DNA from 4 places in the Marinobacter sp. genome. Region 3 is predicted to be linked to each of the others. Evidence: predicted binding sites of a transcription regulator. Region 3 holds the regulator's gene; each other region holds the start of a gene.
What was found. Region 3 encodes FliA, which starts transcription of late flagellar genes. Its sites were predicted from a motif close to CTAAAGTTTNNNNNNNNNNNGCCGNTAA; they were not measured.
Positions count from the first base shown of each region.

Region 1: ACO06L_RS00655 (methyl-accepting chemotaxis protein) is a predicted target of FliA. The motif match lies at 1,808-1,835, and genes of this name have one in related genera.
Region 2: flgM (flagellar biosynthesis anti-sigma factor FlgM) is a predicted target of FliA. The motif match lies at 2,829-2,856, and genes of this name have one in related genera.
Region 4: ACO06L_RS02945 (methyl-accepting chemotaxis protein) is a predicted target of FliA. The motif match lies at 2,253-2,280, and genes of this name have one in related genera.

Region 1 is NZ_OZ245935.1:144,567-152,190, forward strand. It holds gene ACO06L_RS00640 (BolA family protein) at 1-300, shown strand, start outside; gene ACO06L_RS00645 (L-threonylcarbamoyladenylate synthase) at 300-923, shown strand; gene ACO06L_RS00650 (hypothetical protein) at 945-1,610, opposite strand; gene ACO06L_RS00655 (methyl-accepting chemotaxis protein) at 1,896-3,530, shown strand; gene ACO06L_RS00660 (MBL fold metallo-hydrolase) at 3,499-4,146, opposite strand; gene ACO06L_RS00665 (Tll0287-like domain-containing protein) at 4,183-4,761, opposite strand; gene ACO06L_RS00670 (hypothetical protein) at 4,861-5,535, opposite strand; gene ACO06L_RS00675 (DUF2971 domain-containing protein) at 5,827-6,708, shown strand.
Region 2 is NZ_OZ245935.1:527,157-534,780, forward strand. It holds gene mnmC (bifunctional tRNA (5-methylaminomethyl-2-thiouridine)(34)-methyltransferase MnmD/FAD-dependent 5-carboxymethylaminomethyl-2-thiouridine(34) oxidoreductase MnmC) at 1-345, opposite strand, end outside; gene ACO06L_RS02425 (peptidylprolyl isomerase) at 350-970, opposite strand; gene ACO06L_RS02430 (pilus assembly protein PilB) at 1,189-1,920, shown strand; gene ACO06L_RS02435 (flagella synthesis protein FlgN) at 1,964-2,434, opposite strand; gene flgM (flagellar biosynthesis anti-sigma factor FlgM) at 2,442-2,768, opposite strand; gene flgA (flagellar basal body P-ring formation chaperone FlgA) at 2,943-3,644, opposite strand; gene ACO06L_RS02450 (chemotaxis protein CheV) at 3,833-4,762, shown strand; gene ACO06L_RS02455 (CheR family methyltransferase) at 4,800-5,627, shown strand; gene ACO06L_RS02460 (MFS transporter) at 5,631-6,827, shown strand; gene ACO06L_RS02465 (flavin reductase family protein) at 6,824-7,444, shown strand; gene ACO06L_RS02470 (LysR family transcriptional regulator) at 7,465-7,624, shown strand, end outside.
Region 3 is NZ_OZ245935.1:1,359,140-1,366,763, reverse strand. It holds gene flhA (flagellar biosynthesis protein FlhA) at 1-1,242, shown strand, start outside; gene flhF (flagellar biosynthesis protein FlhF) at 1,303-2,598, shown strand; gene ACO06L_RS06180 (MinD/ParA family protein) at 2,684-3,496, shown strand; gene ACO06L_RS06175 (RNA polymerase sigma factor FliA) at 3,528-4,271, shown strand; gene cheY (chemotaxis response regulator CheY) at 4,434-4,817, shown strand; gene ACO06L_RS06165 (protein phosphatase CheZ) at 4,838-5,623, shown strand; gene ACO06L_RS06160 (chemotaxis protein CheA) at 5,640-7,624, shown strand, end outside.
Region 4 is NZ_OZ245935.1:654,410-662,033, forward strand. It holds gene ACO06L_RS02940 (peptidoglycan-binding domain-containing protein) at 1-97, opposite strand, end outside; gene ACO06L_RS02945 (methyl-accepting chemotaxis protein) at 214-2,220, opposite strand; gene ACO06L_RS02950 (ABC transporter substrate-binding protein) at 2,338-3,303, opposite strand; gene ACO06L_RS02955 (protein kinase domain-containing protein) at 3,592-5,430, opposite strand; gene ACO06L_RS02960 (dihydrolipoyllysine-residue acetyltransferase) at 5,440-7,038, opposite strand; gene ACO06L_RS02965 (alpha-ketoacid dehydrogenase subunit beta) at 7,065-7,624, opposite strand, start outside.

The sequences.
Region 1 (7,624 bases), 1.2 Mb from region 3:
GTTCTTCAGGTGGAGAACGAGAGCCACAAGCACAGTGTGCCGCCGAACTCTGAAACCCATTTCAAGGTGACTCTGGTGTCGCCGGAGTTTGAGGGGCAGATGAGGGTGCGGCGGCATCAGGCGATTTACAAAGTGCTTGCCGAGGAGCTGGCGGGTCCGGTTCATGCGCTGGCGTTGCATCTATACTCACCGGAAGAGTGGGAGGCGACCGGTCAGGCGGCGCCGGAGTCTCCGAATTGTATGGGCGGGTCCAAGAAGGATCCGGCGATGGCGGCGCGGACCGCTCAGGGAGAGGATTAATGAGTCAGTTTTTCCAGATTCATCCGGAGACGCCGCAGAAGCGTCTGATCAATCAGGCGGTAGACATTCTTCGCCGTGGTGGGGTGATTGTTTACCCCACGGATTCCGCCTATGCCATTGGTTGTCACCTGGGTGACAAGCAGGCGGCGGATCGGATCAAGCGGATTCGCAGGCTGGATGACAAGCATAATTTTACGCTGGTGTGCCGGGACCTTTCGGACATCGGGGTCTATGCGAAGGTGGACAATACCCAGTACCGGTTGCTGAAGAATTTCACTCCCGGCCCCTACACCTTCATTCTGGATGCCACCAGTGAAGTGCCCCGGCGACTGCTTCATCCGAAGCGGCGTTCAGTGGGCGTTCGCGTGCCGGATAACGCGATTGTGCAGGAACTGTTGGGTGAACTTGGTGAGCCAATCATGAGCAGTACCCTGATTCTGCCGGGCGAGACGGATCCCATGACTGATCCCTACGAAATTCGGGATACTCTGGAACATGAGTTGGATTTGATTATTGATGGAGGATTCTGCGGCATGGAGGCGACCACGGTGGTGGACTTTACCGGGGATGCGCCGGTGGTTACCCGGGTTGGTAAGGGAGATCCGGCGCCATTCGATGTTTGATCGCCGTTATTTCTCCTGCTGTCAGGCACGGGCGTTCAGGTTGAAAGCGTACGCCCGGCTATTCCCCGCTGCTTCCATTTGCTCGGCATTGACCGAGCGCCGCATGGTGTCGTAACGGTGTACCAGGTCCTGCAGACCATTGAATTGCTGGTTTTCGCTGATCAGAGTGTCCAGTAGGGGGTTGTTCACCCCGTAGGCCTGGTTCAGCTTGAGCGCATTATCCATAAAGTGCAGCGTTGGCTCGTTAACGCTCAGGCGATTGAAGGCTTCCTTGAAGTTCTTGTTCACGTTCAGGTCTTTCTCAATCTGCGCACGTGTGTTGTCCGAGATTTTCCCTTCGACCGCAACGCTGCCGTTTTCATTTTTGCTGACGTTCAATGCGGTTGCCGGGTGCAGGTTGTATTCGGCAAGTTTGTGCCGCAGTGTTTCCCGAACGAAGGCAAGATCCTGCCTCACAGTCTGCTTGTAGTCTGTCATGGCCAGTCGGCGAGCTTTCAGGCGGGCGATGTCAGACTGGCTGTTTTCCGAAGGGGTGAAGCGGTCATCGCCAGGTGTCGCCTCGGTCTCTACAGTGTTCGTCTGGATTTTGCCAGGAGCGCCGTCCGGCCCTGCAGGCGGGGTCTGGCGCTTTTCCATGGCCTGCTGGAACTGGGTGCTCGCCCGGATCAGAGAGGTCAGTAGGGACATGGATAGTTTTCCTCCTTCGGCCAACCGGTGTGGCTTCCGAACAATCTGCGATTGGAATAGCGGATACTTACCACCTTGCGTTGCAGCTTTCAGGCCAACTTCAACGAGTCTTTATCATACAGCTCCCTTTCCTTTCTTTGGGCGTGAGAGACCTTTCCCGGATCTGATCTAAGTCAGGAAATAATTGACGCAAATCTATAAAGTTTGGCGACACTTAGCCGTCATTATGAATTGTCAAAACAATCTTCAAGCCGCCAGAAGAGCGGCCTTCTGCGTCGGGTTACCATGAAAAAACACTACTCCATCCGCTTCCTGTTGCTTGCTGCCCTGGCGGCTGCCTTCTCCCTGGTGCTCGTGTTTACTGTGCTCTACAGCGCAGACTCGCAGCGTGATCATCTCGAAGAGTTCAGCCACAAATACGTGGACGGGCTGGCTAAATCCTATTTCGATGGGCTGAACACCATGATGGTCACCGGCACCATCGGCAACCGGGATGTGCTCCGGCAAAAGGTGATGGCCTCTGAGGATGTGCTGGATGTCCGGGTGATTCGCAGTGACCATCTGAACCGCACCTTCGGGGCCGGCAATGCATCGGAGCAGAAAAGAGAGCCGCTGGATGAGAAAGCGCTGGCGGGTGAGCGGGTGGAATCCTACTCCAGTAATGAGGAAGGTCGAGTCTACACCCTGATTGAGCCAGTGATCGCCATGGAAAACTACCAGGGCGTGAATTGTCTTGGCTGCCACCAGGCCAGTGAGGGCGATGTTCTTGGTGCCATACGGGTGGATTATTCGCTTGCGGAAAGTGATGCCCGTTTGCAGCAACAGTTGCTGACCAGTGGCGGCATTCAGGTGGCTATCTTTGCTGCGGTGTTTTTTCTGACTGCGGCCGCTTTGACCCGCCTGGTGTTTTCTCGCCTACGACGACTCCACGACCGTATGGACGAGATTTCCAGCAATTCTGACCTGACCATTGAGCTTGAGGTCACCCGCAACGACGAAATCGGTTCCGTCTCCCGGGCATTCAACCGGATGATGGCGAAGATCCGCGACAGTATGAATACTGTTATGGACAATGCCGAACAGGTTGAGCAGGCGGCCAGAAGCATTGCAGGCAAAGCTGACACCACAGAGCGGGAAGTGCTTGCCCAGCGTGACAATACCGATCAGGTGGCCAGCGCCACCACCGAGATGGCTGCTTCTGCAGTTCAGGTCCGGGAAAACGCCATTCACACCACTCGCAAATCCGCAGATACGGCGGAATCTGCCAGCAAAGGGGAAAGCCTTGCCCGCAATGCGGTTGAAGGCATCGAGGCATTGAACAGCGAAGTTCAGAGTGGCGCACAGCGCATTGAACAACTGGATCAACGCACCGGCCAGATGTCTGACATGCTGGAGGTCATCTCCAATATTGCCGACCAGACCAACCTGTTGGCCCTCAATGCCGCCATTGAGGCGGCGCGGGCCGGAGAGCAGGGCCGCGGTTTTTCGGTGGTGGCAGATGAGGTACGGGCACTTGCCTCGCGAACCCAGGATTCCACAGAAGAAATCCGCAAAACCATCAATGGATTGAAAAGCGAGGTTGTCGATTGTGTGGCCACCATGCGCCACGCGTCGGAGATGGCAGAACAGCAGGTTTCAGCGATTCTGACCGTGGAGTCGGAATTGCAGGCCATAGCCGCCGCCGTGCGCGAGATTACCGATCTCAATCAGGAAATGGAGAGTGCCGCCAACGAGCAGAGCGATGTCTCCGAATCCATCAATCACAACGTGATTGAAATCAGTCGTTCAGCGGAGCAGACATCCGGGGATGCCAAGGAAACAGCCCGAATCGCAGGAGACTTGCTGGCCATGGCAGAGTCCCTGAGAAAGACCATTGAACAGTTCCGGCTCAACCCCGGTGGTCGGACACAAAAGGATTAGTGGCACGTTCCTGGCCAAAGGTGGACATCGGTCCGTGTCCCGGAATGAAGGCAACTTCGTCTCCCAGCGGGAACAGCTTTTCGCGGATGGAGTGAATTAATGTCGCGTGGTCGCCCTTTGGAAAATCCGTGCGCCCAATCGAACCGTGGAAAAGCACGTCACCCACCAGCGCTAGGCCTGATTCCTTGTGATAGAAAATTACATGGCCAGGTGTGTGGCCGGGGCAGTGAAGGACCTTCAGGGTCTGGTTGCCCACAGTGACCTGCTGCCCATCTTCCAGCCAGCGATCCGGGGTGAAGACTTCCGGCGCAGGAAACCCGAACATCTGGGCTTGCTGGGGCAGGCCGATGATCCAGAAATTGTCTTCCTTCTGCGGCCCCTCAATGGGAATACCCAGCTCTTTGGAAAGCTCCGCAGTTCCGCCGGCATGGTCAATGTGGGCATGGGTAAGCAGAATTTTTTCGACCGTCACACCTTCCTCATCCACAGCGGCGCGAATCTTCTCCAGATCCCCGCCCGGATCGACTACGGCTGCCCGGCGCGTCTTTTCGCACCAGATCAGTGAGCAGTTCTGCTGGAAAGGCGTGACCGGAATGATTCTGTAGTTCAGTGACATACCTGTTCTCAATCGCTGAAGAAATGGCTAGAGCCGTCAGTTTACTGGAACTTCCCGCGTAACAACGAACGCGCCCCGCAAATCGCCCTCGGAGAAGCCGGTCGCCTTGTCTTCAGGATAGAGTTCAGCCAGTTTTGCCTTCACCTCCGGGGCAATGGACTTACCGTGACAGCCAAGGCAAAGCTTCTGTGTCGGGATGGCGCTCATATATTGGAACGCCGGCTGTCCGGACGCTTCCGAGACCTGCCAGACCTCTACTGGTTTTCCGTTCTTGACCGGTTGTTTGTCCATGGCCCGCAGCTGGATCTCCTGCCAGTCGGTGGGGGTGTTTTCCGGGTTTCGGACTTTGAGACTGGTTCGGGTGATGGTCCACGCGCCCTTGCTGTTACTCTCGGCAATTTCCGGCGCCACGGTTTTGCAAACGCCAATACCGTTGGTAAGGCCACCTTCCTTGATTGCCGCCTGAAGCGCCTGCTTCAGGGAGCCACCATAGGCTTTCACCAGTGACCGTGCTTCGGTCACCAGTGCCTCCGGGTCTTCCGTCTGTGGTTGAGCCAGCAGTGGCATGGAAAGGACGGAGCATAAAAGGGCAGTTGTCATGATCGGCTTGGACATTGGGCGCCTCCCGGGCTCTTTTGGGTTTGGAATAAGTATATAACAAAGATGCCAAACTCAATTTGAGCTAGGGCAGGTCCGTGCAGCCGTTATCAGGAATCACCAGGCCAGCCAGATGACATGACGGGCGCCTTTGCCGGGGCGCAGGGCCCTTACGGTGATTGGCTCAACGGAAAAGCCCGCGCGTCTAAGCCTCTCGGTAAACGCGTGCTCAGGACCGGCTGACCAATAGGCGAGAATGCCGTCGGGGCGGAGGGACTTCTGGGCTGCCGCAATGCCGTCCGGGCTGTAGATCCAGTTGTTTTCTTTGCGGGTCAGGCCTTCGGGGCCGTTATCCACATCCAGCAGAATGGCATCCCACTCACCGTTCCCGTTTCTGAGCAATTCGGCCACATCCCCAATATGTACCCGGGCTCGTGGATCTTGCAAAGGGTTGCCTGCGGCAGAGCCCAGAGGGCCCCGATTCCAGGCTTCCACCTCGGGAACCAGTTCGGCCACTGTGACCTGCGCATCGTCTCCAAGAGCGGCCAACGCTGCCGCCAATGTGAAGCCCATGCCCAGCCCGCCGATAAGTACTCGGGGGGCGGGCTGATCGGCAATTCGTTCGCATGCCAGCGTGGCAAGAGCATCCTCCGAGCCGTGGATCCGGCTGTTCATCAATTCTCCGGTGGTGCCGGCGATCTTGATGGAAAATTCATCATTGCGTTGTAACAGGCGTAACTGGGTTCCCTTGCCGGGGATCGTTGCGGTGCCGATTTCAGTGAAGCGTGCCATTCAGGAGTCCAGATCTCAGGAGGGAGTGCAGTTTAGCGTGCTTTAATCTGGGTGAACATGAGAGGCGGAGGGTAGTTGAAGCTGGGGATGGTACCCCCGGCAGGATTGGTTACCTTCGGAGAGGTCCATAAACAATTGAATTCTATGGCTCAAACTGCGGCTCTGACGCAAGAGTAACACAGCTTGTTACACAGAGTGTACACTTGGCGGGAATGTACGAGCGTGAGATTGGGAACATTGGGCGCGTGCTCAATCATCGTTTATCTGGAGTTCAGAGATAGTGGAGGACGGGTGCCTGATTTAATCAAGGTGTTCAAGTTCAGGGAGGGAAACGTCAGAGACCTCGATGCTTTTTTCAACAACTACCTTTGGTTCTCGCCATTGGGAGCATTGAACGACCCCTACGAGGGCTTTGCACACTTTTCTTCTGAAGGCGTAACCAATGATCTGAGGGTCAAGTTTCTCAAAAAGGTATACGCCACTGAGTCGAAAGAAAGAAACCCGGAGAAGGTTGTACATGACCTTTACATGGAACATCTGAAGAATGGAGAGAATGAATTTGCTGACTATGTGGATGGTCAGGCAATAGAGTACCTTCGGGATTTTCACGAGGCTCAGAGAGAAGAGATCGCTGTGTACTCTCTGTCGGTATCGCGTGGAGACGATGAGAAGTTGCCCTCTCCATTGAACAACATGCAAATGTGGGCGCATTACGCAGGGGGCTTCAAGGGTTTTTGCATCGAGTTCGACTACGCAAAGCTCCTGGAATCCCTGAAAGAAAAGAACAAAGGCAGGATAGCAACATCACAGATACATTACGCGGATGATCAACGACTTCCTATAGTTTCTGTAAAGCAGCTTATGGAGAGCTACCTCAGCGACGAACATACCGCGTCGTCCATTGAGATTCTCAAAGCGTTCGCAACCAAGCAGAATAGTTGGGCATATGAAAACGAAGTCCGAGTGCTGGGGGATGTTCATGGAAAAATGTTCTTCGATCCGTCTTGCATTCGTGCCATCTATGTTGCCTCGCCAATGCCGGAGTGGTCGAAGACTTTTCTGTGTGCTGCCGCATCGTCAAAGGGCTCTCAAATCAAGGTTTATGTCGTGGAGCTTCATCCTGAGTTTTACAAATTTGGTATTCGGGAGATATTTCAGACTGATGACGATTAGGAGTGTTTCTGAAGGTCGCACCCATAGGCACCATGAAGACCAAGCTGATGATGTTGCGCCGCATTCGCACTGACATTACCGAAAGGTTTTCATAGAAAAAATTTGAGTGGGTAAGTAGATAAACTCGAAGCTTGAATTCCCCCCCATACCCCCTCTTATTTAGGGGCAGGGGAGGCAAAGGGGGCATCCCTTATAGCAACATCACGTGGGCTTCGTACTCTGCAACTTGTTTTATTTCCGGTTGCTCAGCATTTGGCCCGCCTGGAGTGATCGGCAAGATCAGCACCAAGTACAGCATCAGGGTTCTGAGCGTTCGCCCACTCACCCAGATTGATATTCCGTCTCTAGGAGGGGTAATATCAGGTTGTCGTCGCTCGAGATGTCGAGTTTGACGGTGGAGTAGTGGCATATGGGTTCTCCTCTAAAGTACCTGTTGCCATGCTTCAATGGACACATTGCGACTGGCGTCGGCCAAACTTCAGTCGCAGGCCTGCCCGGGGGAGACCTCGGGTCAGGCGTGTCCATTACCTAACCCTTCAGCATTTGTTTCCTACTGTATTTTCTGCTCAAGTCCTTATGTGCCGCTGATGTACAAACCTTAATGTAACCGCCTGTAAATGGACAGTGGGTGAGTGGTTAAGGTTCATTAAATTATGTTAGGTGGGTGTGTTGGTTGTGTAGTATCCCACTGTTGTTAGTGTAGAAATTGAACTTACCCACAGAAGTGGGGATCGCACGACATTTAGTGAACTGTTGAGATCGAGCCGCCCTGCATGTCCAGTTGGGTAAGCATTCCTGACACACTCCCGACCATGTCTTCACCCCTTGTTTCTTCGTGTCCAACAACCTCAGTCATAAATTTGTTGACATGATGTAACGGTGGGCCTTAGAGTTTTCTGGACACTACGTCTCACTG
Region 2 (7,624 bases), 830 kb from region 3:
AGCCAGGGCTCGGGTAAGGTCTTCCCGGGTCAGCGGGAAACGCTCGACGGAGACAAAGTGCAGGGTAGCTGTATGGGCTGGCGCGCTGCTCTGCCAGGCCTGCCAGGCTGCCAGAAAGTTCAGTCCGGTCCCGAAGCCGTTTTCGGCAATAACGAAACTCACGCCCTCGGGAATCTGCGAGAAACGCTCCGGTAACTGATTGTGCTGCAGAAACACGTGGCGAGTTTCCTCCAGGCCATTGTCACGGCTGAAGTAGACATCGCCAAACCGCTTCGATTCCGGGACCCCATCGTGCCAGACAAGTTCAGCGGGCTCGATCGCCGGGGGCAGTGGTGGCCGAGTCACGTTGTCAGCCTTCGGATTCAACCACGGTGACGGTTTCGATGGTCACAGGTTCAACCGGCACGTCAGCCATGCCCTGTTTGCGGGTGGTCTGCTTGCGGGCGATGGCGTCGACAACGCCCATGCCCTGGGTAACCTTGCCGAAAACCGCATAGCCCGGGCCGCGCACGCCGGCATCCAGGAACCCATTATCAGAAAGGTTGATAAAGAACTGGGACGTTGCCGAGTCCGGTGCACTCGTCCGTGCCATAGCTATGGTTCCACGGAGGTTTGGCAGTGTTTTTGTCGCTTCATTGCGGATGGGCGCCCGGGTCGATTTCCGGGAGAGGTCCTCGGTGAAGCCACCGCCCTGGATCATGAATCCGGGAATGACACGGTGAAAGATGGTGCCGTCGAAAAAACCGTCCCGGGCATATTGCAGGAAATTGGCAACCGTGTCCGGGGCGACATCCGGTCGTAGCTGAAGTTCAATGGCGCCCTCGCTGGTCACCATGCGAACCATTGGCAGGGGTTCGCTGGCGGACTGGTCGTTGCTCTGGGCCATTGCCGTGGAGGCCGGCATCAGCAAGGTGAGGGCCATAAGCAGTACGGGAGTCACAGTTTTCAGGGGTTTTACCTTGTTTATCATTTGCAACCGCTCTCTGTGTTATTCGCAGGTGTTTTTCCTGCGACAATTCAGCGAATTCTGTTACCAGGTGCCAGATCTTACCAGAAGGTGATGGTAAAACGGTGACTGTATCCACGCACATTGTGTCGTGATCGTCTAACCTTCCGGGTATCGGAAGTCATGGATAACATTGGCCGGGCCGGGTTGTACGGTTTTCACTATTCAAAAGGAGACACTGGGTGAGAATCCGTCAGGGATTTGAAGAGAAATCACGCCTCGGGCGACTGCTTATCAATCGCGGCTATCTGTCCGAAGGGCAGCTGGATGAGGGGCTGAGACTTCAGCGTGAAACCGGGCAGCGCCTTGGTGAGGTGTTCATCCAGGCTGGCTGGATCAGCGAAAAGGAACTCTACCGGGTCCTCAAGCACCAATCCCGTTATCGTAATGCAGCAGCCCTGGTCACGATGGTGACGCTGCCATTTCAGCCCCTGGTTACCTTTGCGGCGAGCAATTCGGCTGAAGCGTCACAATCGGCGCTTGAAGCAGGAGAGCTTTATGAGAGGGGAAATCTGGCCCCACTGAGTGAAAGTGAACTGGCGACAATTTCCGGCCAGGGGGATCCGACGCTGCTGGAGCGTATCGGCGTTGTCAGCAGTATGGCGGAGAATCCGACTGGAGACGGATCGGCGGATGTCATCGAGGGCCTGAAGCTTACCGCCAACATCTTCGTACCGGTTCTGAACTTTATTGATTCAGACCTGAGCATTTCTGGCGTGCACTACCGCGAGGGGGAGCCCAGGTACCGGGTCAGGGAAGATGGGGCTTTGATGCTGGCGTTCCCGGAGCGTATCGAGGAAATCCGGATGGACAATATCCGGGTCAGCGGCAGCCAGGGTGCTTCAATGGGTAACGTGAGTATCCATGACATCCGTTTCCATCCGGACTCCCAGATGACCATCTATACCCGATGACTATACCTGATAATTCTGCCTGCATGGCTCGCCAGGGCCATCGTCAGGCGCTGGCGAGTACCGTGCTGCTGGATACTGTGGTCTGCTGCCCCTGGGCGCCGTAGAGCTTCTGCTGACCCGTGGCACCTCGGAAAATGTCGGTAAGCCTGGACAGGCGTTTCTGCAGGTGGCTAATCACCCGACCGTTGGTCTGGTTCAGCGTCTGACAGGCTCGAAGTTTCTGGTCCGCTTCCTGCCAGAGCTGGAAGAGCTCCGAGAAACCGGCGCTGCGGATAAACCGGGAAGGCTCACCGCTTTCGGGGCGATACCCCATCTGAACCAGTGTCCGGATTTTCTGTTTGGCGCGCTCGCGAACGGCGCCCAGTAGCTCGTTCTTCTCTTTGGTCAGAGCTTCCAGTTGGCGGAGGTCGGAACTTGCAAGGCAGGTCCTTTCCCTTTCGAGAATATCAGCCAGTGTTTCCAGCTGACTGATATCCTGGGAAAGAAGAGTCTTCAGATCATCAATTGCGGCCATGATTTACTCACCCGAAAATGCTTTCATCCATCTCAAGCATTTTCTGGGCCAGTTTCTCAGCGTCAATCTTGTAAGTGCCATTCTCCAGGGCGGAGCGGATCTGCTCAATGCGATCATCATCCATTTCCGGATAATCGCCCAGCTTCTGTTCAAGCTGTTTGAGATTCTTGGCCTGATTGCTCAGGCTGACGTTCTCACCCCGGGCGCCCTGGGCCTGGGTTTTCGCCTGTTCGTTGGTCGCCGGCTGTGTATTCTGGGTGCCGGAGCTCTTGTCGGCCGTGGTTCTCTGGGTGTTGACCTGGCCGGGGCCAATTCCATTTAAGTCAACTGACATATCTGTACCTGCTTGCCTGTCGCGCCACGAAGTGCGGCGCTTACTCGAGTTTATGTCTTCTTAACGGCGGCGCCGCGAAAACCTTTAGTACTTTTCAGTAGTTTTTTCGTCTGTTTTTACTACCGGGTTTGTGGCAGAGGTTTGCCGCTCCGGCAAGCTTCTGCCGACCCTGTCCTACATCGGAATTTCGACGTGGCCTGGCGCAACAACGTTGGCCCTTATTGTGCGGGACGAACGCAGATTCTCTACCAGAACCTGCTCGCCAACGCTTGCGCTAGCCAGCGCCTTGCCCCGGGAACGTACTGAAAATCCGCCTGTTTTGGCGGTGATGATAACATGGTCACCCCGTTCTACCGCATTCGGAGCAGAGAGCATGTCCGGGGTGATCAGCGAGCCCGCATTGATCCCCCGCCGCACTTCCATGCCTATGGCCTGGTCGGCGGCGGTAATAACGCCGCGTCTGGACGCGTTGACTTCAACGGACTGGCGGCTCAGCAGGTCACCGGTAATTCGTTCTCCCCGCGTGAGCGGTCGAGCCGCCACCAGGGCCGGCCCGTGAATAGAAACGGACGCAGTCACAAACATCCGCCAGGGGCGTGTTCCTTCGCAGGCCACCAGCATCGAAGGACTGGTGCTTTTCCAGGGATCTCCGCTGAATTCGACACTCAGAGGCTGCTCGCATTCGGCGAGGGCAAGCCGGTTGTCGATCGAGCCAGGCTCGAAGGAAACGGTGTAGCCTTCTTCGGCCTGTTCAGAGGCAAAATTGTCGAGAAATTCCAGGGTCGCATTGCGAATCTGCTCAGCGGTGGTCGCAGCCAGGAGCGGGCCGCTCAAGCCAGACATTAGCAGTAGTAGGGCGAAATTGGTGATGCGCATACGTATCAGTTTGTCCTATGCTGTCAACAACAGGGCAGAAAAGCCCGAATCAGGCTAAGGATTCGGAGAAAGTGGCCGTTACATTGGCTAATCCGCCGCTGATATGACGGGTTTCCGTCGATCACGCTATTATTCAGTGACCAGCAAGATATATGCCGTTGTAATTCCGGCAGGCCAGGAGAATCAAAATGGCAGGAGTATTGGACAGTGTTAACCAGCGAACCCAGTTGGTGGGGCAGAATCGCCTTGAGCTCCTTCTTTTCCGTCTCAGGGGGCGACAGATCTATGGGATCAACGTCTTCAAGGTTAAAGAGGTCCTGCAGTGTCCAAAACTTTCATCACTGCCAAACAGTCGACCGGTTGTCCGTGGCGTCGCCCACAGTCGCGGCGAGACCATCCCCATTATTGATCTGAGTATGGCCATTGGTTTGCCCGGTATTCCCCAGGAGGAACTGGCTACCAGCTTTGTCATCATTACCGAGTACAACCGGAAAACACAGGGTTTCCTGGTAACCGGCGTCGACCGGATCATGAACATGAACTGGGAGGACATCCTGCCTCCCCCGAAGGGTGCAGGCCGGGATGTGTACCTTACCGCCGTCACCAAAATTGATGATAAGCTGGTCGAAATCATAGATGTAGAGAAGATTCTTGCAGAAGTTTCTCCGCTCGGGGAGGATGTCACCGAGGCCGTTCTGAGCAAGAGCGCAGAGCGGGTACCGGGCCATCTTCCGGTGCTGGTGGTGGATGATTCCTCGGTTGCCCGTCGTCAGATTGAACGTTGTCTGACCGCCATAGGGATGGAGGTCGTAACAAAGAACGACGGAAAGCAGGCATTCGAATACCTGAAGGAGGTGACTTCTGACGGGTCGAAGGCACGGGACCACTTCTCATTGATCATCTCCGATGTCGAGATGCCGGAAATGGATGGTTATACCCTGGTAACCAAGGTGAAAGGTGACCCGGCCCTGGCAGAAATGTTTGTTATGCTCCACACCTCACTCAGTGGTGTGTTCAACCAGGCCATGGTGAAGAAGGTGGGGGCCGACGACTTTATGGCAAAGTTCAGTCCGGACGAGCTGGCAGAGCGGGTGATGGAAATCATCGACCAGGGTTGATGGAGCCGCTCAAAGATTCACTCAGAACAGAGACCCAATGAAAGCGGAAATAACGCCACAGGAATATGAAGCCTTCAAATCGTTCCTGCAGGATGCCTGTGGGATTTTACTGGGCGAGAACAAACAGTACCTGGTAAAAAGCCGGTTGCGCAGGATTCTTGAAGAGAACAGCCTGAACACCCTGGGTGAGCTCCTTGAGCGCCTCAAGCGTCCCGGACGGGGCGGCCTCAAGGAAGTCGTCATCGATGCGATGACAACCAATGAGACACTGTGGTTCCGTGACAATCACCCTTTCCGGATACTTCAGGAAAAGCTGCTTCCTGAATTTGCTGAGCGCAGTTCGGGCCAGCCTCTCCGGATCTGGTCGGCGGCCTGCTCAACCGGCCAGGAGCCGTACTCCATTGCCATGATCGTGGAGGAGTTCCGGCGGGCGAGGCCCGGGAAGCTCCGTGATGTGAAAATCACCGCCACGGATATTTCCAAAAGCGTTCTTGAAGTAGCCCGCAAGGGCGAGTACGAGATGATCGCCATTGGCCGGGGCTTGTCACCAGAGCGACAAAAGCAGTTCTTCACCCCGTCCCTCAATGGTGGCTGGCAGATCAAGCCGCAGATCAAGAGCATGGTGGAATTCAAGGAATTGAACCTGCTGGAGCGTTACATGCTCGGCAAGTTCGATATCGTGATGTGCCGGAATGTTCTGATCTATTTCTCCGCGGATCTGAAAAAGGACATTCTTACCCGCATGCACGCCACCCTGAATCCCGGCGGTTATCTGGTTCTGGGTGCCTCCGAGTCTCTGAACGGCTTGCCCCACCTCTACGAGATGGTGCAGTGCCATCCCGGAATCATCTACAGGAAAAAGTAACCCATGCCCCTCAATGTCTGGGTCCTGGTTGCCGCCCAGGCGCTGGCCATGTGCACAGCGCCCTTCATTGTTTTTATCGGCAGTATTCAGGGCCGAATGCTCGCTCCGGCGCCTGAATACGCAACGCTTCCCGTGGGTCTGGTGGTGGTCGGCACAGTGCTGGCCATAAAGCCGGCAACTTGGTTGATGGAACGCATCGGGCGCAAGCGTGTGATGCTGATGGGCGCGATCATGGGCATTGTGGCCGGTCTTCTTGGAGCGCTTGCGTCCTGGTCTGGCCTGTTTTCGCTGCTGTGCCTGGCAGCGGTTGTGGGCGGTACGGGTCTGGCGGTGGTTCATCAGTATCGGTTTGCTGCAATGGAATCCGTGGCGCCGGGTATGGCTGGCTCCGCGGCTGCTCGTGTGCTTCTGGGTGGTCTGGTGGCGGCCTGGCTCGGGCCGGAAGTGGCCGGTTTGGGAAGCGGTGCAGCGGAGCAATATCCGTTCCTGGTTAGCTGGGTCGGCCTGGCGGTAGTGCAGGGCGCAGCCCTGCTGATTCTGGGTGCTGGTTATCGGGCGGGCGCTGAGCGGGTTCAGGAATCACAGCCAGGCGGTGGGCGTCCCATGCGGGAAATTCTCACCAACCCGTTGGTCTGGGCTGCCATCAGTGCGGCCGCCATTGGCTATGCGGTAATGAGTTTCATAATGACGGCAACGCCGCTGAGTATGACCGAGATGGCCGGGCATGACCTCGACGATGCCAAACGCGTGATCCAGCTGCATATCATGGCCATGTACCTGCCGTCGCTGATCAGCGGTTGGCTGACCCGCGTTGTGGGCATTCCCCTGATGATGGCAGCGGGACTACTGGCGTATTTGGGTTGCATTGCCCTGGCGGCCAGTGGCGTGAGTTTTCATCACTATCTTTCAGCACTGCTATTACTGGGTGTTGGCTGGAACTTCCTGTTTGTTGGCGGCACAACGCTGTTGCCCCGGGGCTATCGGGATGCGGAGCGTTTCCGGGTGCAGGGGCTGAACGACATGATGGTTTTCGGTTCCCAGGCCACCGCTGCGCTGTCTGCTGGCGCCATTCTGAGCTGGCTCGGCTGGGGCGGGCTGGTCATGGTTGCAGTGCCTTTCCTCATAATTCACGGGTTATTGATGACGCTGTGGCTGTTGCGGGAGCGAGCGCCCGAAGCTGCAGTTAACGGGAGAGAATGATGCTTATAGATTTCGAGGGTATGGATCCGAAGGACGCCTACCACATCCTGACCCAGACGGTTATCCCTCGGCCTGTGGCCTGGGTGCTGAGTGAAAATCCGGATGGCGACTTCAATCTGGCACCGTTTTCATTTTTTACGCCCATCACCAGTAATCCACCCCTGCTGATGATTTCGGTTGGCAAAAAGCCGGCGGAAGGTGTGTCCAAGGATACCCGGGTGAATATCGAGGCCAGGAAGCATTTTGTTGTTCATATCGCTCACCGGGATCTCGCCGCAGCGGTCACTGAATCTTCACGAACTCTGCCCCATGGCGAATCCGAGCTGAAAAACCTTGATCTGGAGCTGGTGGATTTCGAGGGTTCAGGTTTGCCTCGGCTCAAGGACTGTCATGTGGCCTTTGCCTGTGAGCTTTATGACATCAAGGAAATTGGTGCCGCGCCACAGTCTCTCGTGTTCGGGAAAGTTACCCGGGTATGGGTATCGGATGAGGCAGCGCGATACGATGACAAGAACCGTCTGACCTTCGATGGCGCTGCCATTGACCCGATTGGTCGTCTCGGGGGAAGCGAATATGTCACCTTCGGTGAGATTCTGAAGATCCCCCGGCCATCCTGAACCGGGAACAGGGCAGAGCAATGGACCAGCTTAATCTCCGCCATCTCTATTACTTCTGGGTGATCAGCCGCGAAGGATCAATTGCCCGGGCCAGCGAAGTCCTGGAACTGGCACCACAGACCCTGAGCGGCCAGTTGGCCACCTTTGAAGCCTCGGTGGGTGGTCGACTGTTTGTCAGGG
Region 3 (7,624 bases):
GCGCTGGCAGCGGGAGCTGCCTGGTATATCTGGAAGCACCAGAGACAAACCGTTGAGGAAGAGGGCGCGTTTCCGGCCAGGGGCGCTGGCGGCGCAGCACCGCGGCCTGCGGGTCGTGATCTGCCGCCGGGCGGTGACGCAGGGGGCGATCAGGGCCGTCAGCTGCCGGCACCCGGAGAGACCAAAGAGTTGGGATGGGACGACGTGTCTACCGTCGATATCGTTGGTCTGGAAGTGGGTTACCGGCTGATTCCGCTGGTCGACAAATCCCAGGGTGGCCAGTTGCTCAGTCGCATCAAGGGTGTTCGTAAAAAGCTTTCCCAGGATCTGGGCTTCCTGATGCCCTCGGTCCACATTCGAGACAACCTGGATCTGATGCCCAACGTCTACCGCATCACGCTGATGGGCGTGACCATCGCTGAGGCGGAAATCCATCCAGACCGCGAACTGGCCATCGATCCTGGCCAGGTATTCGGAAAGATAGAGGGCATTGAAGGCAAGGATCCGGCGTTCGGTCTGGATGCCAGTTGGATTGAGCCGGACAAGAAAGACCAGGCCCAGACCCTGGGGTATACCGTGGTTGATGCCAGTACGGTGGTCGCCACCCATCTGAACCAGGTGCTGCAGAAACACGCCCACGAACTGCTGGGCCACGAGGAGGTTCAGAAGTGGCTGGATCAGCTGGAGAAGATTTCTCCGAAGCTGGCCGAGGAACTGGTGCCCACTACTGTTTCCATCAGTCTGCTGCTGAAAGTACTGCAGAACCTCCTGAAGGAGGAGGTGCCGATCCGGGATATGCGGTCCATTGCCGAGGCCATCGTGAACGTGCATCCGAAGAGCCAGGATCCGAAGCTGCTGACCACGGTAGCCCGGCAGTCCCTGCGGCGGATGATCGTTCAGAGTATCTGCGGCAACGAATCGGAGATACCGGTCATCACCCTGGATCCGGATCTGGAACAGTTATTGCTAAAGTCAGTTCAGCAGAGTCAACAATCCGGCGGTCAGGAAGATATTGGCCTGGTTCTGGAGCCGAATATGGTTGAAAAGCTCCAGCGCTCCCTGCAGGAGAGCGTTCAGCGCCAGGAGATGCTCGGCAAACCGGCCATTCTGCTGGTGTCCGGGCCCCTGAGGCCGGTACTGGCGAAGTTTGCCAGTTATGGGGTAGAGCGCCTGCACGTGCTCTCGTACCAGGAAATTCCGGATAACAAACAGATTACGATCGTGGCGTCCGTTGGCCAGTAACGGCGCGGATGACAGAGCGGACAGCGCCGGCACGGCGTTGCCGGTGGAGGAAGAGGCATCATGAAAGTAAAACGGTTTTTTGCTCAGACCATGGCAGAGGCGCTCAAGCAGGTCAGTGAACAGATGGGGCCGGATGCCGTGATTCTTTCCAATCGTCGGGTCGATGGCGGTGTCGAAATTGTGACGGCGCTGGACTATGACGAAAACATGGCGCGTCAGCGCCTGGGAAATCAGGCTGAAGAAGCGACCAACGGTTCCCGACTTGCCGAAATGCAGGCCGACCAGCACCGCCGTCTTGAAGACGAGCTGGGCCGGTCTCGGGATCGCATTCGGGAGGTCCGGGAAAAACGGGCGTCCCAGGGCGCCGGCTATGCCGGAGCCTCGTTTGCGGCGGTGCAGGAATCGCTGGGTGCGGGTTTTGATGAGCCTGAGATGCCCCGCGCTCCGAGGGAAGCCTATCCCGATGAGCTGGCGCAGATGCGAGCCGAGATCAGTTCCCTGCGGGACATGATGCAGGGCCGCCGGCCGGAATCGGAGCCGGAGGTTTCGGCAACCACCGCCGTTCAACAGAGGCTGGCTGAGCGCCTGCAGGAATTTGGCCTGGGCAGCGAACTGGCGGGCTCAATTTCCCGTCGCCACAAGGCCGGGCGCCTCGAGGATGGCTGGAAACAGTCCCTCAAAATGTTGTGCACTGGTGTCCGGACCTCCCGCATGGAGTGGCTGGATGAGGGTGGCGCCTACGCGCTCGTGGGCCCCACCGGTTCCGGGAAAACCACCACCATTGGCAAGCTGGCGGCACGCTACGTGCTGAAGCACGGTTCCGACTCGGTGGCACTGGTAACCACCGACCGCTACCGAGTGGCCGCTCATGAGCAGCTGTTTGTCTTCGGGCGCATCCTGAATGTGCCCGTTCGTGTGGTGGACGAGAGCCACAGTCTCGACGATATTCTGGACGAGCTGTCAGACCGTCACCTGGTACTGATCGATACCGCAGGGCTGACAAGTGCGGATAAGGGGTATCAGGAACAGCTGGCCGAACTGGCTCGCAGCCATCACAATATCAAAACGCATCTGGTAGTCTCGGCAACCAGTCAGCCGCGCATCATGAAATCCGTCTGGCATTGCTATAAGATGGCAAATCTTGCGGGCTGTGTGATGACCAAGATTGATGAAGCCCTCACACTGGGTGAATCTCTCGGCTTTGTGATGGAAACCGGTCTGCCGGTAGCCTATTACACAGACGGGCAGAAAATTCCTGAAGACCTGCACCACGCAGAAGCCGTTCCGCTGGTGCGGCTGGCCGTGGACCGGCTTAAAACACTCCAGCAACAGCAGGCGGTCGCAGAGGGGGCCTGAACTCATGAACCCCGGACCGGACAAACAAACAGCGAGCGTCCGAACAACAGCCCCCGGCTAGACGTGGCGAGAGACAAAAAACAGTATGAGCAAAGCACAACCGGTACAGGTGATTGCAGTTTCCGGCGGCAAAGGTGGAGTCGGCAAAAGTAACGTGTCGGTGAACCTCGGAATCGCCCTGGCGCAGAAAGGCCGGAGAGTGGTGCTGCTCGACGCCGACCTGGGGCTGGCCAATATCGACGTATTGCTTGGTATTACCGCCAACCGTAATCTTCAGGATGTGCTGGCGGGCGATTGTGATCTCAAGGACGTTCTGGTGAATGGTCCCGGCGGCATCAAGATTGTTCCTGCCTCCTCCGGTACCCAGAGAATGACCCAGCTCAGCCCCATGGAGCATGCCGGGTTGATTAACGCGTTCAGCGAGCTGGGGGATCAGATTGATGTCCTGATCGTGGATACCGCTGCCGGTATCTCGGAATCGGTGGTCAGCTTTCTGAGAGCGTCCCAGGAGTTGTTGCTGGTGGTCTGTGACGAGCCCACGTCGATTACCGACTGTTACGCCCTGATCAAACTCATGAACCGTGACTACGGTACCAACCGCTTCCGTATCCTTGCCAACCAGGTACGAAACGAGCAGGAAGGCCGGCATCTTTTCGAAAAACTGACCCGGGTCACCGAGCGCTTCCTGGATGTGGCACTACAATACGTCGGGATGGTGCCTTACGATGAGGCTGTGAAGAAAGCGGTTCAGCGACAGCGTGCAGTGCTGGATGCCTACCCCAGGGCGAAGGCGTCACTGGCTATCAAGGCTCTGGCGGATAAGGTAGACAGCTGGCCGTTGCCGTCCTCTCCCCGCGGGCATCTGGAATTTTTTGTGGAGCGGCTCGTCGAAGTCTGAATCGGATCCAGTCAAACAAAAACCCGGATACATGACATTGGCGAAAAACCTCGGAATCTATAACCAGTCGGGTGCGCAGAAGCCGTCACAGCTCATTGAGCAGCATGCGCCGCTGGTCAAGAAAATTGCCCTTCACCTGATGGCCCGCCTGCCTGCTTCGGTTCAGCTTGAAGACCTGATGCAGGCCGGCATGATCGGCCTGCTTGAGGCAGCCCAGCGCTACAGCTCTACCAAAGGTGCAACCTTCGAGACCTACGCCGGCATCCGGATTCGCGGGGCCATGGTGGATGAAATCCGCAAGGGCGACTGGGTTCCCCGTTCCGTCCATCGCAATGCCCGCCGTATTTCCCAGGCTATCAAGGCCGTTGAAGACCGTTTGGGTCGTGAAGCTCAGGATCTGGAAGTGGCCGAGGAGCTGGGCATGGGGCTGGCGGAATATCACTCTTACCTTTCCGATTCCAACAGCGGCCGACTTTTTAGCCTCGATGAGCTCAATGAATCCGGAGAGCTGCCGATAGAACAGACAGAGACGCAGGATAATCCCCTTGAGGGATTGTCCTCCGATGCCTTCCGGCGCAGCCTCGCTGAGGCCATTGAAGACCTGCCGGAACGGGAAAAACTGGTGCTGAGCCTGTATTACCAGGAAGAACTGAACCTCAAGGAGATTGGTGCAGTGCTTGGCGTCAGCGAGAGCCGGGTAAGCCAGATTCATAGCCAGGCGGCCCTGCGCCTTCGGGGACGGCTGTCGGATTGGCGCCAGGAATCGGACAGCTGATTGCGTTCAGTCTGTGTCCTCGAAGAGGCAGTCTGTAGTTTTTGGTAACCGATGCTTTACAACCGAAGCAAAGGTCTGACAATAAGCGGTTAAAACAGCGGCCTGCTAGACTTTGAACGCGAAGGTCAAACGAATTCCGGGTGTTACTAACTGGAGGTCCCATTGGACAAAAACATGAAAATCCTCATTGTGGATGATTTCTCCACAATGCGACGGATCATCAAGAACCTGCTGCGTGATCTGGGCTTCACCAACACCGATGAAGCAGACGACGGCAACACAGCTCTGCCGATGCTCAAGAGCGGCAAGTACGATTTTCTGGTCACCGACTGGAACATGCCAGGCATGTCCGGTTTCGATCTGCTCAAGGCCGTTCGGGCGGACGAGAACCTGAAAACCCTGCCGGTATTGATGGTAACGGCTGAGGCGAAGCGGGACCAGATTGTTGCCGCTGCCCAGGCGGGCGTGAACGGCTATGTTGTCAAACCGTTCACCGCCGCGGTGCTCAAGGAAAAGATTGAGAAAATCTTTGAAAGAATCCAGTAACCAGAGGTCGGATGGCTCTCATGAGCGATAGCAAAAAGAACCATCGGGGCCTTGAACCGGAGGTGACGGAAAAGCTCCAGCGGCAGGCAGCAGAACTGGCAGAGAGTGTTGATGCGGGTGATTATGCCAAAGCCATGACCCTGATCAATGAACTCAGTGAGGTCAGGGATCAGAGTCTGTATCGCGAGGTCGGGCGATTGACCCGGAGCTTGCACGAAGCAATCCGGAACTTCCAGATTGATCCCCGTAACGCCGAACAGCAGGAAGCACTGTCAATGATGACAGATGCCTCCGATCGCCTCGAATACGTCGTGCAGATGACTGGTGAAGCGGCCAACCGGACCATGGATTTGGTTGAGGAAACCATGCCCGTGGCCAATGCCCTGCGGGACGAGGCCGCTGCTTTGCGCGATGAGTGGCAGCGTCTGCGTCGCCGGGAAATGCAGCCGGCCGAGTTTCGGGAGCTTTATGGCCGGATTGATCGCTTTTTCGTCAGTATGGCTACCGACGCTGACACCATGTACAGCAACCTGTCGGAAATCCTGCTGGCCCAGGATTATCAGGATCTGACGGGGCAGGTTATCCAGAAGGTCACTGCCCTGGTGAAAGAGGTTGAGGAACAGATGCTCAGCCTGGTGGTGATGGCCAGCCATGTGGACCAGCTCACGGGCACGGTGCACCAGATTGAAGAAAAAGAAGAGTCTGCGGAGAAGGGCGTCGGGCCCCAGATCAAGGCCGATGAGCGTGAAGATGTAGTTTCGGGACAGGACGACGTAGACGACCTGTTGTCCAGTCTCGGTTTCTGAATGAAGAGGGTAACGCATGGCGTTTGATGCTGATGAAGAGATTTTGCAGGACTTCCTGGTAGAAGCCGGCGAAATCCTCGAAAAGCTGTCAGAGCAGTTGGTAGATCTTGAGCAACATCCTGACGACAGTGATCTGCTCAACGCCATCTTCCGTGGCTTTCACACCGTTAAAGGCGGCGCGGGCTTCCTTCAGCTTGAAGCACTGGTGAATTGCTGCCATTCCGCCGAGAACGTTTTTGATATCCTGCGCAATCACAAGCGCAAGGTGGACTCTGAGTTAATGGACGTGGTTCTGGAAGCCCTGGACAACGTCAATGCCATGTTTGAGCAGGTCCGCAATCACGAGGAGTTGACACCAGCCCCGGACGAACTGATTGCACGCCTGGATGCCCTGGCCCAGCCGGAGGGCGAGGGGGCACCCGCCGCTGCTTCTCAACCTGAGCATGAAGAGAACGAACCGGCAGAAGACGGTGGTGATATCACCGACGACGAATTCGAACAGCTTCTGGATGCCTTGGAGGACGAAAAATCCGAAGGCCAGGCACCAGCTTCAGGCTCCGGAGCGGCTGCGGGTGACCAGGAGGGTTCCGGAGACGACGAGATTACCGACGACGAATTCGAGGCGCTGCTGGACCAGTTACACGGAAAAGGGCAGTTTGCCGGAGCACCTGCGGGCGAGGAAGAGGCTGTCAGCAAAGAAGAAAAGCCGGCCGCCAAGGCAGAGGGCGGTGCCAGCGATGACCTGATCACTGACGACGAATTCGAAAAACTGCTGGACGATCTTCACGGCAAAGGAGGAAGTCCGACCGCCGGGGGAGAGCCCTCAGCTTCCAAAGAGCCTTCAGCTTCGAAAGAGCCTTCAGCTCCAGGACAGTCCGCGGATCCGAAAGAGCCGTCCGCGCCGAAAGAGCCGGCCAAGCCGAAGGCGGCCGCTAAGCCAGCCGAAAAGCCGGAAGCCAAAGGCGCTGCCGCACCTGCCATGCCCGCTCGCGAGAACGCGCCTGCGGCGGAAACAACGGTTCGTGTCGACACCAAGCGCCTTGATGACATCATGAATATGGTGGGCGAACTGGTGCTGGTGCGTAATCGCCTGCAGCGTCTGGGCAACGAAAGCGAAGACGAGCACATGCACAAGGCGGTGTCCAACCTGGATGTGGTCACCACCGATCTTCAGTCTGCCGTGATGCAGACCCGTATGCAGCCGATCAAGAAGGTGTTTGGTCGCTTCCCCAGGGTGGTCCGTGATCTGGCCAGGAACCTCAAGAAAGAGGTCAACCTGGTGATGCATGGTGAAGATACCGACCTGGACAAGAATCTGGTCGAAGCGCTGTCCGATCCGTTGGTTCACCTGGTCCGGAATTCGGTCGATCACGGGATCGAAGCCCCGGAGGTGCGCGAGAAAGCAGGTAAACCCCGCCAGGGTACCGTTACCCTGTCTGCCGAGCAGGAAGGGGATCATATCCTGTTGTTCATAGAGGATGACGGCGCCGGCATGGATCCGGAAGTGCTGCGCCGGAAGGCAGTTGAGAAGGGGATTTACGACCAGGATGCCGCTGATCGCCTGACCAATTCCGAGTGCTTCAATCTGATTTTCGCGGCCGGATTTTCCACCAAAGACCAGATTTCAGATGTCTCCGGTCGTGGTGTCGGCATGGATGTGGTGAAAACCAAGATTGGCCAGCTCAATGGCCAGTTGAGCATTGAATCGGAACTGGGCAAGGGGTCCCGGATTGTCATCAAGGTTCCGTTGACGCTGGCCATCATGCCCACCCTGATGATCATGCTCGGGGACCAGTCCTTTGCCTTGCCGCTGGTCAATGTGGTCGAGATCTTCCACCTGGACCTGACCAAGACCAATATCGTCGACGGCCGCGAGTGCATTGTGGTTCGGGAAAAGGTATTCCCGCTGTTCCATATCAAGCGATGGCTGGTTCGTGGCGGCACTTCCCAGGAAGTGCCTGAAAACGCCCATGTGGTCATCGTGGCCATGGGGACCAAACA
Region 4 (7,624 bases), 700 kb from region 3:
CGGCTGCGTGAGCCGTGCCCAGGCAGGTGGCCGCTGTCAGCATGGTAATGACAGAGACACGAATGCCTGGCTTCCTGGGTGAATGAAAGCGCGTCATGGCGGGATACCTCCGGGCAGTCCGTTTCCGCTTACATTGTGTAACTTGAAACCCCAAGGTATCAGGTAATCATTCTCGCTCTCGTGAAGTGGTTAACATCTGCAACCATTGTCTGTTCAGGTCTCATTGGCGCGGAAGCGCCTTACAAGCGTGTTCAGCTCATCGGCCATGTCCGCCAGCGACCGGCTTGACTGGTTTACCTGGGAGATATCCCCGGCCAGTTCCTCGATGGCACCACTGCTGATTTCCACATTCTGGGTCATTTCCGCAGCCGTTGCTCTCTGTTGTTCGGTGGCGCTGGCGATCTGGGTCGTCATTTCGACGATGCTGTTGACCGCAGCGAGAATATCGGTGAGCGCCTCGCCCGACTTGCTTGCCTCTTCGCTGGCTTCCTCGGCCATCTGCTTGGCCTTGCTCATGTCCACGACCGCGCCGGCGGCGCCACTTTGAAGCTGGGAGACTATCCGTTCGATGTCTACGGTCGATTCCTGCACCCGCCTGGCCAGGCCGCGAACCTCATCGGCAACCACGGCGAACCCACGTCCTGCTTCGCCCGCACGTGCCGCCTCAATGGCGGCGTTCAAGGCCAGGAGATTGGTCTGTTCCGCAATGCTTTGAATCACCGCCAGGACATTGCCAATCTCTGCTGACTCGTTTTCCAGTTGCTGGATGCGGGTTGATCCTTTTTCCACCTGATTGGCAAGGTTGGTAACGGCGCGAATAGCTGAGCCAACCGTTTCCTGGCCGGAGTCGGCCAGTGAGGAAGCCTTGCGGGCTGATTCGTCGGTATCACTGGTGTTCGAGGCAATCTCTTCCGAAGTTGAGACCATTTCCTGCATGGCGGCAGACACCTGAGTGATCTGATCGCGCTGTTGTTCTGAGTTGGCGGTGGTTCGAGCCGTGATGCCGGCAAGCGATTCAGACTCACCGGTAAGCCGGCGAGAAGCTGTCACGATCCGCGAAATCGTTTCCTCCAGGGTTTCCAGGAAGGTGTTGACTGCGCCAATAAAATCACCGATCTCATCGGGGCGGCCGGGAGTGAGCCGAGTGGACAGGTCACCGTTGTTGTTGGCGATGTCGTCGAGATAGCCCAGAATCTCTGTTTTCGCCCGTTTTACGCTGGAGCCCATCAGGCGACTCATCACCACTGCAACGATCAGTCCAAGAACCGCCGACACTGCGAAAGCGGCGAGCGTGAATTTGAGTGCGAGGTCTGTTTCCGCCGTTGCTTCATCCGCCTCAATTTCAAGAGACGCAAAAATACTGGCCTCGAGATCGCGTGCCATGGTCGCGATTTCCCGTCCGAGTGCATCCAGCTTTTGGGTTTTCACCTCTACCAGAATACTCTGTTGCTTGAGCATCTCCTGCACAGCAGAGCGGTAGTTCCCGAGCTCTTCAACGACTGTATTGAGATATACCTGAACAAACTCAGGGCCATTCTCTGCATCGATAAGCTCCAGCGCATCGGAGAGGTCCTCAATGGCCCAGCCCAGCGCCTTTTTCGAATCCTCGTCGCCATTGGCGAGATAACGCTCTGCTGTCATCCGCATGATTAGAGCATCGTTGAGTAGCTGCTCGAGTCCCGCTCTTAGCTCACTGTCGGGCTCCCTGTTCGCGACACCATTCAATGCCAGCCTCAGCGCCTTGGTGGCGTTGGGGCCGTGCTCGTCCAGCTTCTGATCAATAATGGCGAGCACCTGTCGTTTCGCGGGTACCAGCTCGTTCCTGAAGGCGTCGATATAGCTCTTGGTGGTGTTTTCAATACGGTCCACAAGCTTGGCGCGCTCCGGCTCCTGAATGTTTTCCTGGGCTCTGGCCATGACGGCGTTGAAATCGGCCTCCAGTTCATCAAAGCGTTCGAGTGTCTCCTCATGGCCGGTTGCGTAGTAGTCGGAAACCCGAAGGCGCATCCGGTAAACGCTGATGACCGACTCTGTACCAATTGCCGTATCCGGCGCCAGATCCCGGGCGACCGTGTTCATGCGCTGGTCCAGTTGCTGGAACTCGGAGACACTGAAAAAGGTGACGGAAGCAAACAGGAGAAGAACGAAAACCGGCGCAATCAACAGCTTACCCGGTACGCCCAACTTGCGCTCTGCGGATTCAAGGAATGAAGAAGCCAAAGTGCGACCCTTTTATCGGATTGTTTTTATAGTTAACGGCAAGGCCGATCAAACCTGAAGTTACGGGTTCGTTTGGTAATATCGGCGCAGTGCTCATGGAAGACCTGAATTCGGAATCTATTCAACGAAATTGGCCTGACTGGCAATCAGAGGCGACAGTTGCAGGTTCCAGTGCGCCAGTCCGCTCTCACTGTAAACGTAGTGGCCGCTCAGGGATTTTAGATGGGGAATACGGTCTGGCTTTACGCCATTGAGAATCAGCGATGCCAATCGGGCTGCGGTAAGCCCCTCCTGTTTGGCCGAGATGGTGAAACCGCCGATACTTTGCTCCTCGCCAACAAAGATATCCCAGAACGAAAACAGGGGGAGTTGGGCCCTATAAAAGGCTTCCTTCAACAGATCATGAGGGATGACGTATTGGTCGTCTTTGTCCCTGATGGTGTGATGAGTGCCAAGCACAACCGCATCATAGCGCTCATGGGCATTCACCACAGTGTTCAGCCAGGTGTCCTTGTCGTTAGTCAGGACGATGTCCAGTTCTGAGCCATAGATCGTGGCCTGACGCTTGTCTCCGAAGTACTCGTTGACTGCGTTGCGCATGGTAGGTGAGTCATCCATCAGAACCAGGAATCGCTCCTTCTGGCGGAGTATTTTTCGAAGATGACGGATGCTTTCCGAGAAAAAGGGACGCTCAAGTATTCCAGTTACCAGAGGGTGTTCGAGGGTAGGGTGCTGAACAGGGCCACCGTTCACACCAAGGAAAACCACTGGAATCTTTTGCCCGACCAGGTGATCAGCCATCAATGTAAAGGCATTGTCATCACCGAGGATAGCAACATCGGGGTTGATGTCCGCAATGTTGCTCTGGATTTCAGCGACTTTCTTTGGCCACTCCGGTTTTGAGAGGCGTTTGGTGTCGAGTTCAAAAACGTGAATATCGTGGTCCTCCCCGAGTACAGACCGGACCGCATCGATATAATCTGCGTCCCATTTGTATTCGAGGTGGTAGCTTTGGATGATTACAACGGTTTTGCCGAAACACAGGGGGCTGACCAGCAGAAGAGCCAGGAAGAGTAAACGCATAGTTGTTCCTTATTATTGTCCGAGCAACATTGAAAAACAGAATGCTTAACGATTTGTTCTTCAGGCAGTTTTTGTAGTTATGACCGGTTTCAATACAGGAACTGTGCCAGTTGGCCAAGCCATTGTTTTAAAAGGTTTTTGATGGCTATGGAGGGCTTTGCTTCCCGTTTTCAGCGTAAAGTGTCCGGTGTAAGGGACAGTTGGCGGCGTGCGGGGCTGGATGTGTTGGTTTTACCGGACAATAGCGTCCGAAATAGCGGACACAGAAAAGTTGGCTCGGGCTGAGGTTTACGCTTGCTCGGTCCTTGGATTGCGCGGGTAGTACCTCTCAGGCAGGCGCTCGATATGCGGAAAGAACCGGGTGTCTTTGTAGGGCATCTTCATGAACCCTGAAACGCCCAGGCCGGTAATCTGTTCCACCGCTGACAGGATTACGTCCAGCAGTCGGCGAAATTCCTGCTCCCGGTCCGGGTCCAGCAGCCGGTAATGGCTGTGGATTTTGAGATGGCGGGGCAGGGCTTCGAAGATGATCATACCTGTGTGATGGATGGCGTTGAGCTCCTCCAGGGCATGAATAATGGTGTCAGGTAAGACCAGGAATTCCTCCGGGTCCGGGCCGTCCTCGAAGTAGGAGTGGACCCGGCTTTCATCTTCTACTTCCGGTGCTGCGCTTACCTCGTAGTGCAATTTCATATCCGGTGATACCACAAAGGGCTGGGACGGTTCGTCGCGATCAACGTGCAGGGTGTTGCGGGCGTTGAAAAGACAGCTTTTGAAAATCCCCTTCCGGTAAATGGCCTGGGCCAGGTAAACCATGTTGTTGACCGCCTGAACAAACGCTGACTTCAGTGCTGGATCGTGCAGATTTAGGGAAGTGTCAATGTAGATGCCATCGGTTTCCCAGCGCACGGCCAGCCCGCCTTCCACCGGGTAGCGCCCAAGCCGGCTGACGGCGGCCAGGAAGGCTTTCTCGGTTTCGCCCATGCCCTGCATGAAGTTCTTGTAGTAGCGGTCCAGCTGCACGTCGTTCACATCGTTCAGGGTTTCCGGTGCGCCTTCCTCCCTGAGGAACGATTTGCGCGAGCTGTAAACCACGGTGTCAATTTCCTGGTCTGAGGTCCGCACCCAAACGGGTACCTGTGCCGCGACCGGCTTTTCGGGCAGATCGATCATCACCGCGCGGGCCATCCGTGGCATCTCTCTCAGATAATAGTCACCTGCTTTGCGGCGGGTGTCCGGGTCCGGCGACAGCATGCCATCCAGCATTCGGGCGAATTCCATGGGCAGGCCGAGGGAAGTGGCTGGTATCGCCCGATGACCAAAACGGCAGGATTGCGCCGAAGCGAGGGCATAGAGCGTGCCGGCCGCGCCCTGTTCGTCAAACCGTGGAGAAGACAGCCCCCCGTTCAGCTGTTCATCGCCAATAAAATAGACATCCCCGAGCCGGGCGTTGGTTTGTTGCAGGTTATCGGACATAAGCTCCATCACGTTGGCGGTAATGAACTGCTGGTTGGCGTCCAGTTGAGCAAACACGGAGGAGCCCCAGTCAATCAGGGCAATGTTTTCGGTGCTGGCGTCAAAGACCAGATTGGAAGGTTTGATATCACCGTGCACGATGGGCCTGCCAGCGGGCCCGTTTTCACGGCGCAGGTTCCGCAGGATATCGGCAAGCTGATCCGCGATGCGGATGATGAGTCGTGGTTTCAGACGGCCATCACGCAGGGAAACCTCTTCCAGGTTCAGGCCGGCAGCACGCTCCATAACGAGAATCGGCTGGTTATTGGCCCGCTGGTAGGAAATCAGCCGGGGCACCCTGGGGTGCCGGACCTGTTCCAGAATGTAGGCTTCATCTTCAAGCCGGTCCTGGAGGTGCCGGGGCAGGTTGATGCGGGTGAATTTGAACACATGTTCCGGGCCTCCGACCGCGGTTCCGGGGAGTCGGCCAGAGAACACAAAGCCATAGGCGCCCTTGCCAATTAGTTCTATGTCTTCATAGCCGAGTTGGCGGAGCTGGGCGGCGCAGAGCGCCACCCAGTCCTTGAGCTTTTTGGCATCATCATGGCTGAGCAGATAGATCGACTGCTCTTCGGGGATGTAGAACTGCTGCAGTTGCGTCTTCTGCGCCATGATGAAACGTCAGCCCATATGCAGGAGCATGGTTTGAGGCGATTCCAGGTAGCCTTTCCAGCGGTTGCAGAACCGGGCAATAGTGCCGCCGTCGATAATGCGATGATCGCCGGCCCAGCTCACGGTCATGATGGCGCGTTCCACCACCTGGCCGTTGGCATCAAACCGGGGCAGTTTCTGGGTGCGTCCCAGGGCAACAATGGCCACTTCCGGCGCGTTGATAATGGGCGATGCGTAGGTGCCGCCCAGTGCGCCAATGTTGGAGATGGTAATGGTGCCGCCCTTGAGGTCTTCCTGGCTCACGCGACCAGATCGCGCCGCTTCGGTCAGGCGCGCTACCTCATCGGCAATGCCCAGCAATGACAGGCTTTCAACGCCCTTGATGTTTGGCACCATGAGCCCTGCCTTGCCATCCACGGCCATACCGATATTGCAGTGGGGCAGGTAGTGGATCTCGGTAACGTCGTCGTTGAGCTGGCTGTTGAGTACCGGGAATTCCTGAACCGCCAGAGCCATAGCCTTCATGAAGAAGGGCATGAGCGTCAGTCTTGAGCCCCTTGCTTCTGCCTCCGGCTTCAGCTGTTCCCGCAGCTTGAGCAGATCGGTGACGTCGATATCCTCGCTGTAGATAAAGTGAGGAATGGTGGTGGCCGATTTCACCATGCTTTTTGCCATGGCGGCTTTCATGCCCCGGATAGGCTCGACCCGTACTTCCTGTTCGGGCGCGGGCTGCCTGCGGGTACCGCCCGTGGTCGCAGCTTGCGTATCGTCGGCGGGCGCCTGAGTCTGAGCCGGTTTTGGGCCCTCTTCAAGATGAGCCAGCACATCGGCTTTCAGCACCCGGCCATCCTTGCCGGAGCCTGGGATGTCACCCAGGTTGAGCTCGTGCTCCCGAACCAGGCGACGAACGGCGGGGCTGGCAGGAATACGCTGTCGGTTGGCTGAAGCCACAGGTGAGGCCGTTGCCGTTGAGAGTTGCGCAGTGGGCTCCGCTTTGGCTTTGGGCTCGTCCGGCTCTTCCCGATCCCGGGGAATGAACGCGAACAGCGGGGCATGAACTTTGGCCATGGCCTGCTGTTGATGATAGAGCTTGGTTACGCGCCCGGCTTTGGGAGCGGTAATTTCAACCATGGCCTTATCGGTCATCACGTCGACAACAGGCTGGTCTTCCTCGATTTCGTCACCTTCAGCGACCCGCCATTCCACCACCTCGCACTCGACAATTCCTTCGCCGATATCCGGCAGGATAAAGTCCTCGGTGGCGTCATCGTCAGACGGCGTGCGTGTCGCAGATTCGGTGTGGGCCTCGCTGGCTGGCTCTGCTTTGGCAGGCTCCGGAGAACTGGCCGCCGGCGCCTGGCCATCGCTTTCGCTCTCATCCACCAGCTCAAACAGCGGGGCGTGGACCTTGGCGATATCGCCTTCCTTGTAATAAAGACGGGTCACACGGCCCTTGTAGGGTGCCGGAATTTCCACCAGGGCCTTGTCGGTCATCACCTCGGCCACTGGCTGATCTTCCTCGATGACATCGCCTTCACTGACCAGCCATTTGACCAGCTCACATTCCACGATACCTTCGCCGATATCGGGCAGTATAAAATCACTCATAGTCGCTCTCCTGTCCTGATATCAGCCTAGAATTCAACGCTCGCCCTGATGGCCTCGTAGACCTTCAGGTGGTTGGGTAGATGCTCTTTTTCCAGCACCAGCGGGAAGGGTGTGTCCATCCCGGTTACCCGAGCGATCGGAGACTCCAGATACAGGAAGCACCGTTCCTGAATCGTGGCGGCGATTTCACCGGCGAATCCGCCGGTCAGGGGAGCTTCGTGGGTGACCACCAGCCGTCCGGTCTTGAACACGGAGTTGGCGACGGTTTCCACGTCCCAGGGCAGAATGGTCCTCAGGTCGATGACCTCACAGGAAATACCATCTTTCTCGGCCCGTTCCACGGCCTGATCAATCACTTCCATCTGGGCGCCCCAGCCCAGAATCGTCACATCCGTGCCTTCCTTGGTGACTTCGGCCTCGCCCAGAGGCAGGCGATAGTCTTCATCCGGCACTTCACCCACCGAGGCCCGGTAAAGCCGCTTGGGCTCGAAGAACAGGGTAGGGTTGGGATCGTGTATAGCGGCGAGCAACAGCCCTTTGGCCTGATGCGGGTTGCGTGGTACCACGATCTTCAAACCCGGGGTGT